Regions from separate parts of the Streptomyces sp. R-07 genome, predicted to be linked through region 1. Evidence: riboswitches for the same ligand, from Rfam matches in the RefSeq annotation. Region 1 holds a riboswitch; the other holds the start of a gene.

Region 1 (7,038 bases):
CTCGGTCTCCAGGTGCGCGCGGAAAAGGGCGAGCACGGTGGTCGCGAAGCGGGTCTGGACGACGGACTCCTCGTCGGCGAAGTCGAGGACGGCGACTTCGTCGGCGAGGTCCATGACCGGTGTGGTGGGGTCCGCGGTGATCGCGCCGGTGGGGATCGTGCCGCGCAGCCGGGACAGGACGGCGAGGACCTCGCTGGTGGTGCCGGAGCGGGTGATGGCGACGACCCGGTCGTAGCGGCGGCCGTAGGGGAACTCGGAGGCCGCGAAGGCGTCGGTCTCCCCGTGTCCGCCGGACTCGCGCAGCTCCGCGTAGGCGAGCGCCATGAACCAGGAGGTTCCGCAGCCGATCACCGCGACCCGCTCGCCGCGTCGGGGCAGGGCCGCGACGTGCTGGGAAAGGGTGCGGGCCGCCTGGCGCCAGGTCGCCGGCTGGGAGGCGATCTCCACGGCGGTGCGGGTGGTGGTCATGACGATCTCCTTGCAAGAAGAGTGCGCGATGATGATGGAAGATGCTTGAAGACATGCCCATTCAAGCAGAAACATGCATCCCCTTTCCAGATCCCGCGCCCTCCGGCGGCTAGAATCAGACGCGCGCACGAGCGGGGTGGGCATGCGGGCGCGACCCCGGTGGAGGGAGGGACTCATGTCCAAGCACGAGCGGTGGAACACGCTCCTGGAGCTGCTGGCGGCCTCGGGGAAGCTGGAGGTGGAGGAGGCGGCGACCGCGCTCGTCGTCTCCGCCGCCACGATCCGCCGGGACCTCGACGAGCTCGCCGAGCAGCAGCTGCTGGTGCGGACGCGGGGCGGAGCGGTCGCGCACGGCGTCTCGTACGAGCTTCCGCTGCGGTACAAGTCGACGCGCCACGCGGCGGAGAAGCGGCGGATCGCTGAGGCGGTGGCCGATCTGGTCGCGCCCGGCGAGGTCGTGGGACTCAACGGGGGCACGACGACGACGGAGGTCGCACGGGCCTTCGCACTGCGGTTCGCGAGCGGCCGCGCCGAGACCCCGGGGGCGGCGGCCGGGCCGGCGCTGACCGTGGTCACCAACGCGCTCAACATCGCGGGCGAACTGGCGGTGCGCCCGCAGATCAAGATCGTCACCACCGGCGGCGTCGCCCGCCCCCAGACCTATGAGCTGGTGGGTCCGCTGACGGTCGGGGTGCTCAACGAGGTCGTGCTCGACGTCGTGGTGCTCGGTGTCGACGGAGTGGACGCCGAGCTCGGCGTGATGGCGCACCAGGAGGACGAGGCGAGCATCAGCCGGCTGTTCGCGGAGCGGGCGAGCCGGGTCGTCGTGGTGACCGACTCGTCGAAGATGGGCCGCAGGGCGTTCGCGAGGATCTGTGGTCTGGACCGGATCGACGTGCTCGTGACCGACAGCGGCATCGCCCCGGAGGCGGTTGCGCAGCTCACCGAAGCAGGGGTGAAGGTCCTCACTGTCTGACGCATTGGTCTGATAGCGGACCAATCAAAGGCCTTGTATCGCTCGGCCTTTGTGTGTTCATGCAGTAATTACCGCGCAGCTGTATACCTTTAAGCTCGCCTCCCCCATCATGTCTCCGACGTGCCGCTGGGGCACACCGTGACAGGAGAGGCGGGGCATGATTCCCATCAGCCGCAGGGGGTTCGTCGGAATCGGCGCGGGGCTCATGGCGGGGGCCGCGCTGCCGCCGGGCCGGGCGTCCGCCGCCGCGAGCGCCGCGACCGGCACCCTCACGGACGTCCGGCACGTGGTGATCCTCATGCAGGAGAACCGCAGCTTCGACCACTACTTCGGCACCCTGAAGGGCGTGCGGGGGTTCGGCGACCGCGCCGCGGGCAACCTGCCCGGCGGCTGGGGCACGTTCAACCAGCCCAACTGGGGCGGCCGCCAGTACCCCTGGAAGCTCAGCGACACCCCGCCCGCCGGCGGCGTCGACGGCGAGACCCTCGCGCAGTGCAACGGCGACCTGCCGCACAGCTGGACCTCGCAGCACGCGGCCTGGAACAAGGGTCGGATGGACAACTGGGTCACGGGCGTGGGCAACACCCGATCGCTCGGCCACCTCGACCGTGCGGACATCCCCTTCCACCACGCGCTCGCCGACCAGTACACGGTCTGCGACGCGTACTTCTGCTCGACCCTGAGCGCCACCGGTCCCAACCGCACCTTCCTGTGGAGCGGGAAGATCGACGCCTCCAGCAAGGACGGGGGCGACGAGTCGGGCCTCACCTGGGAGACATACGCCGAGGCGCTCCAGCGCGCCGGGGTGAGCTGGAAGGTCTACCAGAACGCGCAGGACAACTACGGCGACAACGGCCTCGCGTACTTCAAGAAGTTCACCGACGCGCGGCCCGGCGACCCGCTGTACGACCGGGGCATGGGCTCGGTCCCCAAGGTGGCCGGCTCGACGCCGGACGACATCGCCGCGGCGATCCGCGCCGACGTCCTCGCGGGCACCCTGCCGCAGGTGTCGTGGGTGGTCGCGAGCGAGGCCTTCTCGGAGCACCCCTACGCTCCCCCGGGGGACGGCGCGCACTTCGTCGACCTCGTCTACCGCGCGCTGGCCGCCGACGCCGAGGTGTTCGACTCGACGGTGCTGTTCCTCAACTACGACGAGAACGACGGCTTCTTCGACCACGTGCCGCCGCCGGTCGCCCCTCCGGGCACCGCGGGCGAGTACCTCGACGGCGTGCCGATCGGCCTGGGCTTCCGCGTCCCCATGATTGTCATGTCCCCGTGGACGCGGGGTGGCTGGGTGAGCTCCGAGGTCTTCGACCACACCTCCGTGCTGCGCTTCATGGAGACCTGGACGGCCGCCCTCGGCACCCCGGCCACCTGTCCCAACATCAGCGCCTGGCGGCGGAAGGTGACGGGCGATCTGACCGGGGTCTTCGACTTCGCCAACCCGGTGTACGGAGTGCCCGCCGGCCTTCCCTCCACGGCGAAGGTGATCGGGCAGGCCACCTGCGGCCCGCTGCCGAACCCGGCTCCCCAGAACAACGCCCTGCCCGCGCAGGAGTCCGGCACCCGCCCGGCGCGCGCCCTGCCGTACCAGGTGAACGGCAACCTCGACCGCTTCGAGTTCGGTGCCGCGGGCAAGATCCTGGCCTGGTTCTCGATGACCAACCAGGGCGCGGAGGCCAAGCGGTCGGCGCACTTCTCGATCCACCCGCACCAGTACCGGGACACGGCCGCCTGGCAGTACACCGTCGACCCCGGCGGCACGGCCTCCGACTACTTCAACATCGGTCTGGGGTCGGGCTCGGGGAAGTACGACATCTCGATGATGGGGCCCAACCGCTTCCTGCGCCGGTTCATCGGGGACGCGTCCAAAGCCGGCAAGGCCGTCGAGGTGGCGGCCCGGTTCGCACCCGACGCGGGGACGGGCAAGACGGCCCTGTGGTTCAAGATGACGAACGCCTCGGCCGGTCCCGTCACCTTCACGATCCGCTCGAACGCCTACCGCTCGGACGGTCCGTGGACGTACGCGGTGCCCGCGAACTCCAGCCGCGAGGACTTCTTCAACGCGGTGGCCTACAACGGCGGCTGGTACGACTTCACGATCCTGGCCGACATCGACGGCACCTGGTCGCGCCGGTACACCGGCCACATCGAGACCGGAGCCCCGAGCGTCAGCGGCTGATCCCCGTCTCCCGCGGGCCGGGGCCGGCGGCCGAGCCCTCCCCCACGGCCCGGGCGTCAGTGGCTGTTCCCCTCCCCCGCGTGCCGAGCGGCGGCCCTCCGGTCGCCGCCCGGCACGCGGGCGTGGTGTCAGCGGCCGGCGTGGGCGGCGCGGCGGAGCGTGGCGTCGAGGAGGCCCACCGCGTCGGCGGCCGTCCGCCCGGGGGCCCGGTTCCACGGCCCGATCAACCCGTGCCACCCCTGCGACCGCAGCTCGGTCATGATCCACGCGGCCGCCTCGTTCATGGTGTCCGCGCTGCCGTAGCCGAGGCGGTGGGCGGCGAGCAGGGCGCCGCAGACACACCGGGCGCCTCGTACGTCACGCAGCTTGTACGGGGCGTTCTGCCAGCCCCACTCGGTCAGCACCTCGCGCGCGTACCCGAGATGGACCGAGGGGCGCAGCTCGGCCTGACCGATGCGGCGCCAGGCGTGCAGCCGGTCCGGCAGTACGGCTCCGAGGCGGCCGGGGAGACGGCGCTCGGCGGGGAGGTTCGGCGGCAGGGCGGCGAGCGCGTCGGCCACGAGCCGGTCCACCGGCACGCTGAGCAGCTCGCGCCAGCTCCCTCTTTCCGGCGCCGGATCGTCACGGGTGGTCCAGTCGGTGACGATCCGCTGCCAGGTGGCGCTCTCGTAGAGGGCGGCGGCCTCCTGGTCGAGGGAATCGGGGCTGAGCAAGGAGGTGGAGGGCGACATGCGAGTGGCTCCTGGGGTCGACTCCCTCCATCTTTCAAGACAAATGTCGGTTTTGCGACTTTTACCCCCACAGGGTGAGTCGCCCCTCCACGTGGCGACGAACACCGCATCACATGAATTATCTACCCATTTAAGCACCAATGGAATTACGCCTCATATTCGGACATTACCCTCCGGGTGACGCGACTCACTTCCCCGGACGCCGCACCCGGCGGAGCGTTCCCCCACCCCGTACCCGGCAAGGAAGTTCGACGCCTCCAGAACGGCATCGATCTTGAATTCCCCTAATTCCGTGATCCATTTACCGAGTCCCGGGGTTCACTCCCCTTGTTCTCCGTCGCATTACTGGCCTACGGTCACCTCCATTCGAGCGGAACGCCCAATCCTGCCGCCGCTCGGTAAACCTCCCTTTTCACCCGACGGCAGGAGCGGGGGACCCACGAATACGCCGGTCCGGAATCCGGAACGGCTCGGGGTGCAGCCGCGTGCGCGCGGCCGGACATCTCCCGTCCGAACCCGACAGCTCACCCCGCAGGCGCCGGAGAGGAAACCGTCATGCCTGCTCACGGTAAGCACCGCCGTCCCCGCCGCAGCGTCTCCCGCGGCCTCGCCCTGGTCGGCACGGGTGGCGCCGCACTGACCCTGCCGCTGATCGCCCCGGCCGTCGCCGGCGCCGCGCCCGTGTCCGCGGCCCCGGACATCGCGGTCCAGTCCTTCGCCGCGCACTCCGCGCCGGCCGCGGCCAAGGCCCCCACGGCCCCGGCCGCCGCGCGCTCGTACACCGTGGTGAGTGGTGACTCGCTTTCCCTGATCGCCCACAAGAAGGGAATTCAGGGCGGCTGGAAGAGCCTTTACCGTGCCAACAAGAGCGTCGTGGGTGACAATCCGTCACTCATTCACCCGGGTCTCGAACTGACGATTCGTCGGGATTCCGCGAAGCCCGTTCCCACGCAGGCGAAGGCGAAGAAGTCCGCCACGACCGAGCGGGCGAGCCGCTCCGAGCGCCGGCCGGCGGCCCCTGCCGTCGCCACCGGTTCGGGCGCCTCCGCCGCGCAGGCCGCTCCGGCCGTCGCCGCCGCTCCCGCCGCCGTGAAGGCGGCCCCGGCCGCCGCCACGAACTACGCCGACAACCTCGACGGCTGGATCCGGGAGTCGCTGGCCATCATGGGCCAGCGCGGCATCCCCGGTTCCTACGACGGGATCCTCCGCAACGTCATGCGCGAGTCCTCCGGAAACCCCCAGGCCATCAACCTCTGGGACTCCAACGCGGCCGCCGGCACCCCCTCGAAGGGTCTGCTCCAGGTCATCGAGCCGACCTTCCTGGCCTACCACGTGCCCGGCACGTCCATGGACCTGTTCGACCCGGTGGCCAACATCACCGCCGCCTGCAACTACGCGGCCGACCGCTACGGCTCCATCGACAACGTCGACAGCGCGTACTAGTCCCCCTCACGCCGGGCGTGCTCCCGGAAGTGCTCGGTGAACCAGGAGGTGGCGAGGTCCGCCACCTCCTCCAGGGCGCCCGGCTCCTCGAAGAGGTGCCCGGCGCCTCCCACCACGGCGAGCCGGTTCTCACAGCGCAGCAGCGCCAGGGCCCGCCGGTTGAGGTCCAGGACCAGCGCGTCCGCGCCGCCCACCACCAGGAGCGTCGGGGCGCGCACCCGGGCCAGGTGGTCGGCCGCGAGGTCCGGCCGGCCACCGCGTGAGACGACGGCGCTCACCGGGGACGCGGGATCGCCCGCCGCCCACAGCGCGGCGGCCGCTCCCGTGCTCGCGCCGAAGTAACCGAGCGGGAGTCCGGTGCTCTCGGGACGTCCCGCCAGCCAATCCGTGGCACCGGCGAGCCGCCCGGCGAGGAGCGGGGTGTCGAAGACGTGCGCCCGGTCCGTCGCCTCCGTCTCGGTCAGCAGGTCGAAGAGCAGCGTCCCCAGGCCCGCCCGGTTGAGCGCCGCGGCGACCGCCCGGTTCCGGGGGCTGTGCCGGCTGCTGCCGCTGCCATGGGCGAACAGGACGATGCCGGCAGCGTTCTCGGGGACCGCGAGCCGTCCGGCGAGGGTGACGCCGGTGATCGGGATCCGCACGTCCGTGTCCTGCACGACGGGGTCGCGTGCGGCTCTGCTCCGGTCCAGACAGGCGATGACCTCGGCGTCCGGGGTCTGCGAGAAGTCCTGGTAGAACTGCCCGATCGCGAAGAACAGATCCGGTGCGTGCACGCTGACGGTCTCGTCCGCCTCACCGCCGAGCCGCGCCGTCCAGCCCCGCGGTGCCACCGGCACCGCGAGGACGATCCGGGCGGCGCCCCGGGCGCGGACCACCCGGCAGGCCGCCAGTGCCGTGGCGCCCGTGGCCAGCCCGTCGTCGACGACGACGACCGTCCGCCCGTCGAGGGGCACGGACGGCCGGCTGCCGCGGTAGCGGAGGGAGCGCTGCTCGAGCTCGGCGTGCTCCCGCTCCTCCACGGCGGCGAGAGCGCGGTCGTCCACCCGGGTCTCACTGAGCACCCGCTCGTTGAGCACCCGCACGCCGCCCTCCCCGAGCGCCCCCATCGCGAGCTCCGGCTGGTGGGGCACCCCGAGCTTCCGTACGAGACAGATGTCGAGCGGTGCGTCGAGGGCGTCGGCGACCTCCGCCGCCACCGGCACGCCACCTCGGGGGAGCCCGAGGACCACGACGTCATGGCC
Region 2 (7,038 bases), 4.0 Mb from region 1:
ATGCTGATCGCCGCCTCGCTCGCGACGGGACTCGCGGGGGCGCTGTTCAACCCCGCCGTACGGGCCTGTCTCGCGGCGGAGGCGGGGGAGGAGCGGCGCGTGGAGGCCTTCGCGCTGTTCAACACATACTACCAGGCGGGCATCCTGCTCGGGCCGCTCCTCGGGGTGGCCCTGACAGGGGTGTCGTTCCGGCTGACGTGCGTGGTCGCGGCTGTGCTCTTCGCCGGCCTGACCCTCGTACAGCTCCGGTACATGCCCGTACGGGCCGTGTCCGGTTCCGGGGACGAGGGGGAGAAGGGGGAGCTGGGGCAGTTCCGTACGGTGCTCGCCCACCGCACCTTCTGGCTCTTCTCGCTCGCCATGACCGGTTCGTACGTGCTGTCCTTCCAGGTCTATCTGGCGCTGCCGCTCGCGGCGGGCGGCACAGGGCCGACGACCGCGCTGTTCGTCGTCTCGGCGCTCGTCGCGCTCGCCGGGCAGCTGCGCATCACGGCCTGGTGCCGGCGCCGCCTCAGCCGGGAGCGGTGCCTCGTCCTCGGGCTCGGCCTGATGGGCGCGGCCTTCCTGGTGCCGGCCGTCCTGGGCCGGGGCCTGGTGGCGCTGCTGCTGTGCGCGGCGGTCCTGGCCGTCGCGAACGCGGTGCTCTACCCGTACGAGATGGACACCGTCGTCGCCCTCTCCCGGGGGCGCTGGGTGGCCACCCACTACGGGCTCTACAACACGGTGTGCGGGATCGGGATCACCCTCGGGAACCTGGGGACGGGCGCGCTCCTCGACGTCACCGGCTGGTCGGCCGCGCCGTGGCTCGTGCTGTGCGCGGTGGGCCTGGGGTGCGCGGCGGCGATGGCCCTGCTCGCCCGGGGCGGCCGGCTGGCGGAGGGGGCGTCCGGGGACTGAGGCCCGCCCGGCCGGCCGTACGCCACTCGGCCCCGTGGGAGTCGCCGCCCTTCGCGGCGGCGGCCACCCTGGGAGGGCGCGGTGCGGACCGCGGCCGGTCGGACCGGGCAGGAGAGCACAGGTGGGGCACCCCCTAGGAGCGGCGGGCGGAGGGCGGCGGGCAGGCGACGGGCGCCCCGAGTACGGCGGCGCCCGGCGGTTCATCCACACGCTGCCCCCGCTGGTCATCGTGGGCGGTGTCGTCTTCGACCTGTCGACACCGCCCGCCTACACGGCGGCGCCGCTCTTCTCCGCCGCCCCGCTGATCGCCGCACCCTTCTTCTCCACCCTGACGACCCTGCTCACCGGGATCGCCGCCGTCCTCGCCTCCGTCGGGCTGCACGTCTACAACGGCACCGCCGACGAGATCGCGTCCCTCACCGAGACCCTGACCGTCCTCACCGTCTCGGCGCTCGCCCTCCTCATCAACCGGGTCGTGCGCCGCAGCGGCGAGCGGCTCGCCTCGGCGCGGGTCATCGCCGAGACCGCGCAGAAGGCGGTGCTGCCGACGCCCGCCGAGCGGATCGGCGGGCTGCAGTGCGCGGCGCGGTACGAGGCGGCGCAGGCCGACGCGTTCATCGGCGGCGACCTGTTCGCCGTCCAGGACACCCCGCACGGGGTGCGGCTCGTCGTCGGGGACGTCCGGGGCAAGGGGATGGAGGCGGTCGAGGCCGTCGCCGTCGTCATCGGCGCCTTCCGGGAGGCGGCCGAGCAGGAGCGGACCCTGGAGGGCGTGGCGCAGCGCCTCGAACGGGCGCTGGCCCGGGAGGGCACCCGCCGGGACGGGCTCGACGCCTTCGAGGGGTTCACCACCGCGGTCCTGGCCGAGATCCCGCGCGCCGACGGGGCCGGGACCTTCGACGGTTTCGTACGGGTCGTCAACCGGGGGCATCCGCCGCCGCTGATGCTGTACGCGGACGGCCGCCTGGACTCGCTGGAACCGGGCGAGGCGGCGCTGCCGCTCGGCATGGGGGAGCTGGCGGCGTGGCCGGACCGGGCCGAGGCGCGGCCGTTCCCGCCGGGCGCGACGCTGCTCTTCTACACGGACGGCCTCTCGGAGGCACGGAACGCGCAGGGCGTCTTCTACGACCCGGCGGCGCGCCTCGCCGGACGGATCTTCCCGGGGCCCGAGGAGCTGCTCGACGCGCTGGTGGACGACGTACGGCTCCACACGGGCGGCGGGTCCACGGACGACATGGCGCTGCTCGCCGTGAGCCGCCCGGCGACGGGGCAGCCCGAGCGGCGCCGGACGATGCCGGTGGTGCCGCCGGACGGGTCCGGTCACCGGGTGTAGTCGCGGGGTGTCACTGCGATAACAATTGACATAACGTCAGATCGCGAGGGTTTCGCCGCGCCCGCCTTATGTCTTTCTGAAGGGGGCTCAACTCGGGCGATACTCCCCTAATTCAATGAATGATCAAGGGGAACGGCTTGGAATCGGGACCCCCTGTCTATTAACGTTCGATAACGCAGCGCGGTCGTCCCAGCCGTCGCAAGAGGCGGCACCGTGCGCACGCGCCGAATCCTGAAAAGGAACCGGGGAACCACCACTTGGGGTGAATCGGGCCCCTTCGTACCCGTGCGAACCACGCACCCGTGCGGTCGAGCCCGTAGGAGACCTTCCTGCTCCGAACCCGTCAGCTAACCCGGTAGGCGAGAAGGAAGGAAAGGAGCGCCCCCCGTGGCGTCCAACACCCCCGCACCCGAAGCCCCCTTCGACGCATTCGGTGGCGGTGCGGGTATCTCCGCCCCGGACACCGAGTGGAACCCCACCGAGGGCTCCCTCCGCGCCGAGAGCCGCTCCGGCGGCCGGCACCGGGTCGTCAAGCAGCGCTCCAACTTCGCCCGCTCCTCCACCGTCCTCGGCGTCGGTGTGATCGCGGCCGTCGGCGCGGGCGGCCTCGCCACCGCGCAGGAGAAGCCGCCGGTGGCCATATCGCTGCCGGACCTCCCGGATCTCCCGGACCTGCACCTGCCGGACGCCCACGACCTCCCGGGCGTCGGCGACCTCCTTCGCGAGGAGGACAACGCGCCCGTCACCGCGGGCCGCGCCAACCCGAACCCGCTCACCGCCGCCACGTACACCACCGCGGCCGACGAGCAGACCGGACAGGCCGAGCAGGCCACCGCCGCCGTCCCCGCCGCGGGCGAGGCCCTGCGCGCCCGCATCCTCCAGCAGGCCGAGCAGCAGCAGGCCTCCGCCGACGCCGCCGAGAAGGCCGCCATGGAGAAGGCCGCGGCCGAGAAGGCCGCCGCCGAGGCCGAGGCCAAGGAGGCCGCGGCGGAGAAGGCGGCCGCCGACGCGAAGGCGAAGGCCGAGGCGGAAGCCAAGGCGAAGGCCGAAGCGGAGGCCGCGGCGAAGGCCGAGGCCGAGCGGCTCGCCCAGCTCGCCGCCAGCTACTCGCTGCCGGTCTCCTCGTACACCCTCACCGCCACCTACATGCAGGCCGGCTCGATGTGGTCCTCCGGCTACCACACCGGCCTCGACTTCGCCGCCCCCACGGGCACCCCGCTCAAGGCGGTCCACGGCGCGACCGTCAAGTCGGCGGGCTGGTCCGGCTCCTACGGCTACCGGATCGTCCTGGAGCTGGAGGACGGCACCGAGGTCTGGTACTGCCACCTCTCGTCCATGCTGGTCAGCGCCGGCCAGACCGTGGGCACCGGCGAGACCATCGGCCGCGTCGGCGCCACCGGCAACGTCACCGGCGCCCACCTCCACATGGAGGTCCACACCTCCGGCGGCGACGGCATCGACCCGGCGGCCTGGCTGCGCTCCAAGGGCCTGAGCCTCTGACCTTCCGGCGACGCGCGGAATAGGCCCGGCGGCGGAGACCGTTGATCACCCCATGACTTCTCTCCGCACGCTGGGCTCTTCCGACCTGCACGTCTTCCCGATCGCCCTGGGCGGCAACGTCTTCGGCTGGACCGCGGACGAGGCGCAGTCCTTCGCCGTCCTCGACGCCTACGCCGCCGCGGGCGGCAACTTCGTCGACACCGCGGACGTCTACTCCGCGTGGGCCGAGGGCAACGAGGGCGGCGAGTCCGAGACCGTCATAGGCCGCTGGCTCGCCTCCCGGGGCAACCGCTCCGACATCGTCGTCGCCACCAAGGTCGGCGCCCACCCCCACTTCAAGGGGCTCTCCGCCACCACCATCAAGGCGGGCGCCGAGGAGTCCCTGCGCCGCCTCGGCACCGACCACATCGACCTCTACTACACGCACTTCGACGACGAGTCCGTCCCCGTCGAGGAGATCGTCACCGCCCTCGACCAGCTGGTGAAGGACGGCAAGGTGCGGGCCGTCGCCGCCTCCAACATCTCCCCCGAGCGGCTGCGCGCCTCCCTCGACTTCGCCGAGGCCGAGGGCCTCGCCCGGTACGTCGCCCTCCAGCCGCACTACAACCTGGTCTCGCGCGACACCTACGAGGGCCCGCTCCTGGAGACCGTCGAGGGGGCCGGACTCTCGGCCGTTCCGTACTACGGGCTCGCGGCCGGCTTCCTCACCGGCAAGTACCGCCCCGGCGCCACCGTCGACAGCGTCCGCGCCGCCGGAGCGGGCGGGCACCTGGACACCGAGCGGGGCCGGGCCGTGCTCTCCGCGCTCGACACGGTCGCCGAGGCCCACGGGGCCGAACTCGCCACCGTCGCCCTCGCCTGGCTCGCCGCCCGGCCGACCGTCGCCGCGCCGATCGCCTCGGCCCGCACGGTCGAGCAGCTCCCCGCCCTGGTCGCGGCCGCCGACCTCACCCTCACGGAGTCCGAGCTGACCCTCCTCACGGAGGCCTCCGCCGTCTAGCCGGCGTTAGCTCCGGTACGGGTTGTAGCCGTCGTAGTCCAGGTACTGCGGCGGCGCCCAGGCCCGGCCCGTCGCCCTCGCCGCGTACGTGAGGGCCGGGGACGCGACCTCGCGGCGCTGCCAGAGGTGGTGCAGCAGCTCCTGTTCCCGGGCCGGGAAATCGGGCCCCGCCGTGCCGCGCCGGGCCCGGTCCCGCAGGAACGCGAGGGTCGTCGCGAAGGACTCGTACTCGCCGACCGCCCGCGCGGCCGGCGGGCCGTACGCCCGGGCGGCGAACGAGCGGGCCACCTGCCGGGCGCGCATCGAGGACAGCGCGAGCGGCTCGGTGGGCGCGAGCCAGCCGGCGGCCGCGTACGCCGGGAGCTCCCCGGATATCGTGCGCAGCTCCCGCTGCCGGCTCCACACCGCCAGCCAGGTCAGCAGGCCGAAGGCCGGGACCATGAGCGCCCCGTACACCGCGTAGAAGGCCAGCGGGCCGCCGAAGGTCGCGGAGCCGTTCCACGCGGCGTGCAGGCTCATCGCGAGCAGCAGCCCGGCCAGCGGCAGCAGCACCCGGCGCAGCCGCTTCCCGCGCGGCGCGAGGGCGGCGAAGCCGAAGCCGATGCCGGTGAGCACGGTGAACAGCGGATGCGCGAACGGCGACATCACGACCCGTACGAAGAAGGTCGCGGCGGTCACCGAGCCGAGACCGGAGGAGCCGAACTCCTGGTCCTCGCCGAAGGCGTTGCCGAGGTAGAGGATGTTCTCGGTGAAGGCGAAGCCGGTCGCGGTGAAACCGGCGACCACGACCCCGTCGACGAGACCGCCGAAGTTCCTCCTGCGGAAGAGGAACAGCAGCAGGACCGCCGCGGCCTTCGCGCTCTCCTCCACCACCGGCGCGATCACCGTGGCGCCGAGGGTGTCCGCCGAGTCCGGGTCGGCCGTGGCCGTCGCGATCCAGCGGACCGCGAAGGAGTTCGCCAGGATCGCGACGAGCGCGGCGGCGAAGGCGCCCCAGGCGAACGCGAACAGCATGTTCTTCCAGGGGCCCGGCTCGACCCGGTCGAGCCAGCGGAACGCCGACATGAGCAGCGGTACGGGAAGCACGGCGAGGCCCAGGCCGACGAGGAAGCCCTGCGTGCCGGTCTGCTCGCGGACCAGCGCCAGGATGACCAGGGCGCAGAGCGCGAGCAGGGTCACGACGGCGATCGCGCGGACCAGCCGACTGCGCCAGAAGGCCCGGCGCGGCCGGTAGCGCCACTGGGATCGGTCGGCGGCGGCGGGGAAGGCCGGCTCCTCGGTGTCCCGGTGCGGGACGGGAGCGGCCTCGATGCCGGCGGGGGCGGGATTCGACACGTGAGCGACCCTAACGACCCCGACCGACAACGGTCGACGAAGTAACGGGCTCTCGGTCACTTCCTCCGGAAGAGGAGGTCGTGGACGACGTGCCCCTTGTCGAGGCCCTGCCCCTCGAAGCGGGTGAGGGGCCGGAAGTCGGGGCGGGGCGCGTACCCGCCGTCGGCCTGCGTGTTCTCGTAGTCCGGATGCGCCGAGAGCACCTCGAGCATCTGCTCGGCGTACTCCTCCCAGTCCGTGGCGCAGTGCAGTACGGCCCCGGGCTTCAGGCGCGGCGCGAGGAGGCTGAGGAACTCGGGCTGGATCAGCCGGCGCTTGTGGTGGCGGGCCTTGGGCCACGGGTCCGGGAAGTAGACCCGGCAGCCGTCGAGGGAGGCGTCGCCGAGCATCTCGCGGAGCAGGATGATCGCGTCGCCGTTGGCGACGCGGACGTTGGTCAGGCCGTTCCGGTCGGCGAGACCGAGGAGATTGCCCTGACCGGGCGTGTGCACGTCCACGGCGAGGATGCCGGTGCCGGGGTCGGCGGCGGCCATCTGCGCGGTCGCCTCGCCCATGCCGAAACCGATCTCCAGGACGACCGGGAGCCCGTCGAACATCTCGCCCAGGTCGAGGACCCGCTTGCCGTCGATGTCGAGGCCCCAGTCGGGCCACCGCTTCAGCATGGCCTCGGCCTGGCCGTACGTGACGCGGCTGCGGCGCGGCTGGAAGCTCCGGATCCGCCGCTCGTGGTGGGCCCCGGCGGGATCGGGCAGGGGCCCTTCACCGGGCGCGAACATCCGACTGCCCCGCCGCGCGACGGGCTGGGCGGGGTCGGCGAGGGGCTGCGGGCTGTTCTCGATCTGCTCAGACACAATGCCACCGATTCTACGGCGCCCGCCCGACCACGTGCGGGCTGCGCCCGGAGCGGGGCTAGGCCCGCTGGCCGGCGCCCCGCCCACCCGCCGTGTGGGCGATCGTCCCGCTGGGGCGGGAC

Evidence for each region. A riboswitch is a leader RNA that binds a small molecule or an ion and turns the genes downstream of it on or off. The one in region 1 is predicted to bind cyclic di-AMP.
Region 2: another riboswitch for cyclic di-AMP. It lies ahead of ACN9M0_RS19350 (M23 family metallopeptidase); the one in region 1 lies ahead of ACN9M0_RS01515 (LysM peptidoglycan-binding domain-containing protein).

The regions. Positions count from the first base shown of each region.
Region 1 is NZ_CP183978.1:280,418-287,455, forward strand. Features, by position in the region: gene ACN9M0_RS01495 (SIS domain-containing protein) at 1-468, opposite strand, end outside; gene ACN9M0_RS01500 (DeoR/GlpR family DNA-binding transcription regulator) at 644-1,444, shown strand; gene ACN9M0_RS01505 (phosphocholine-specific phospholipase C) at 1,602-3,626, shown strand; gene ACN9M0_RS01510 (DUF6197 family protein) at 3,755-4,357, opposite strand; cyclic di-AMP (ydaO/yuaA leader) riboswitch at 4,752-4,910, shown strand; gene ACN9M0_RS01515 (LysM peptidoglycan-binding domain-containing protein) at 4,913-5,800, shown strand; gene ACN9M0_RS01520 (phosphoribosyltransferase family protein) at 5,797-7,038, opposite strand, start outside.
Region 2 is NZ_CP183978.1:4,236,594-4,243,631, forward strand. Features, by position in the region: gene ACN9M0_RS19340 (MFS transporter) at 1-897, shown strand, start outside; gene ACN9M0_RS19345 (PP2C family protein-serine/threonine phosphatase) at 1,019-2,230, shown strand; cyclic di-AMP (ydaO/yuaA leader) riboswitch at 2,443-2,607, shown strand; gene ACN9M0_RS19350 (M23 family metallopeptidase) at 2,618-3,730, shown strand; gene ACN9M0_RS19355 (aldo/keto reductase) at 3,783-4,730, shown strand; gene ACN9M0_RS19360 (PrsW family intramembrane metalloprotease) at 4,737-6,065, opposite strand; gene trmB (tRNA (guanosine(46)-N7)-methyltransferase TrmB) at 6,122-6,916, opposite strand.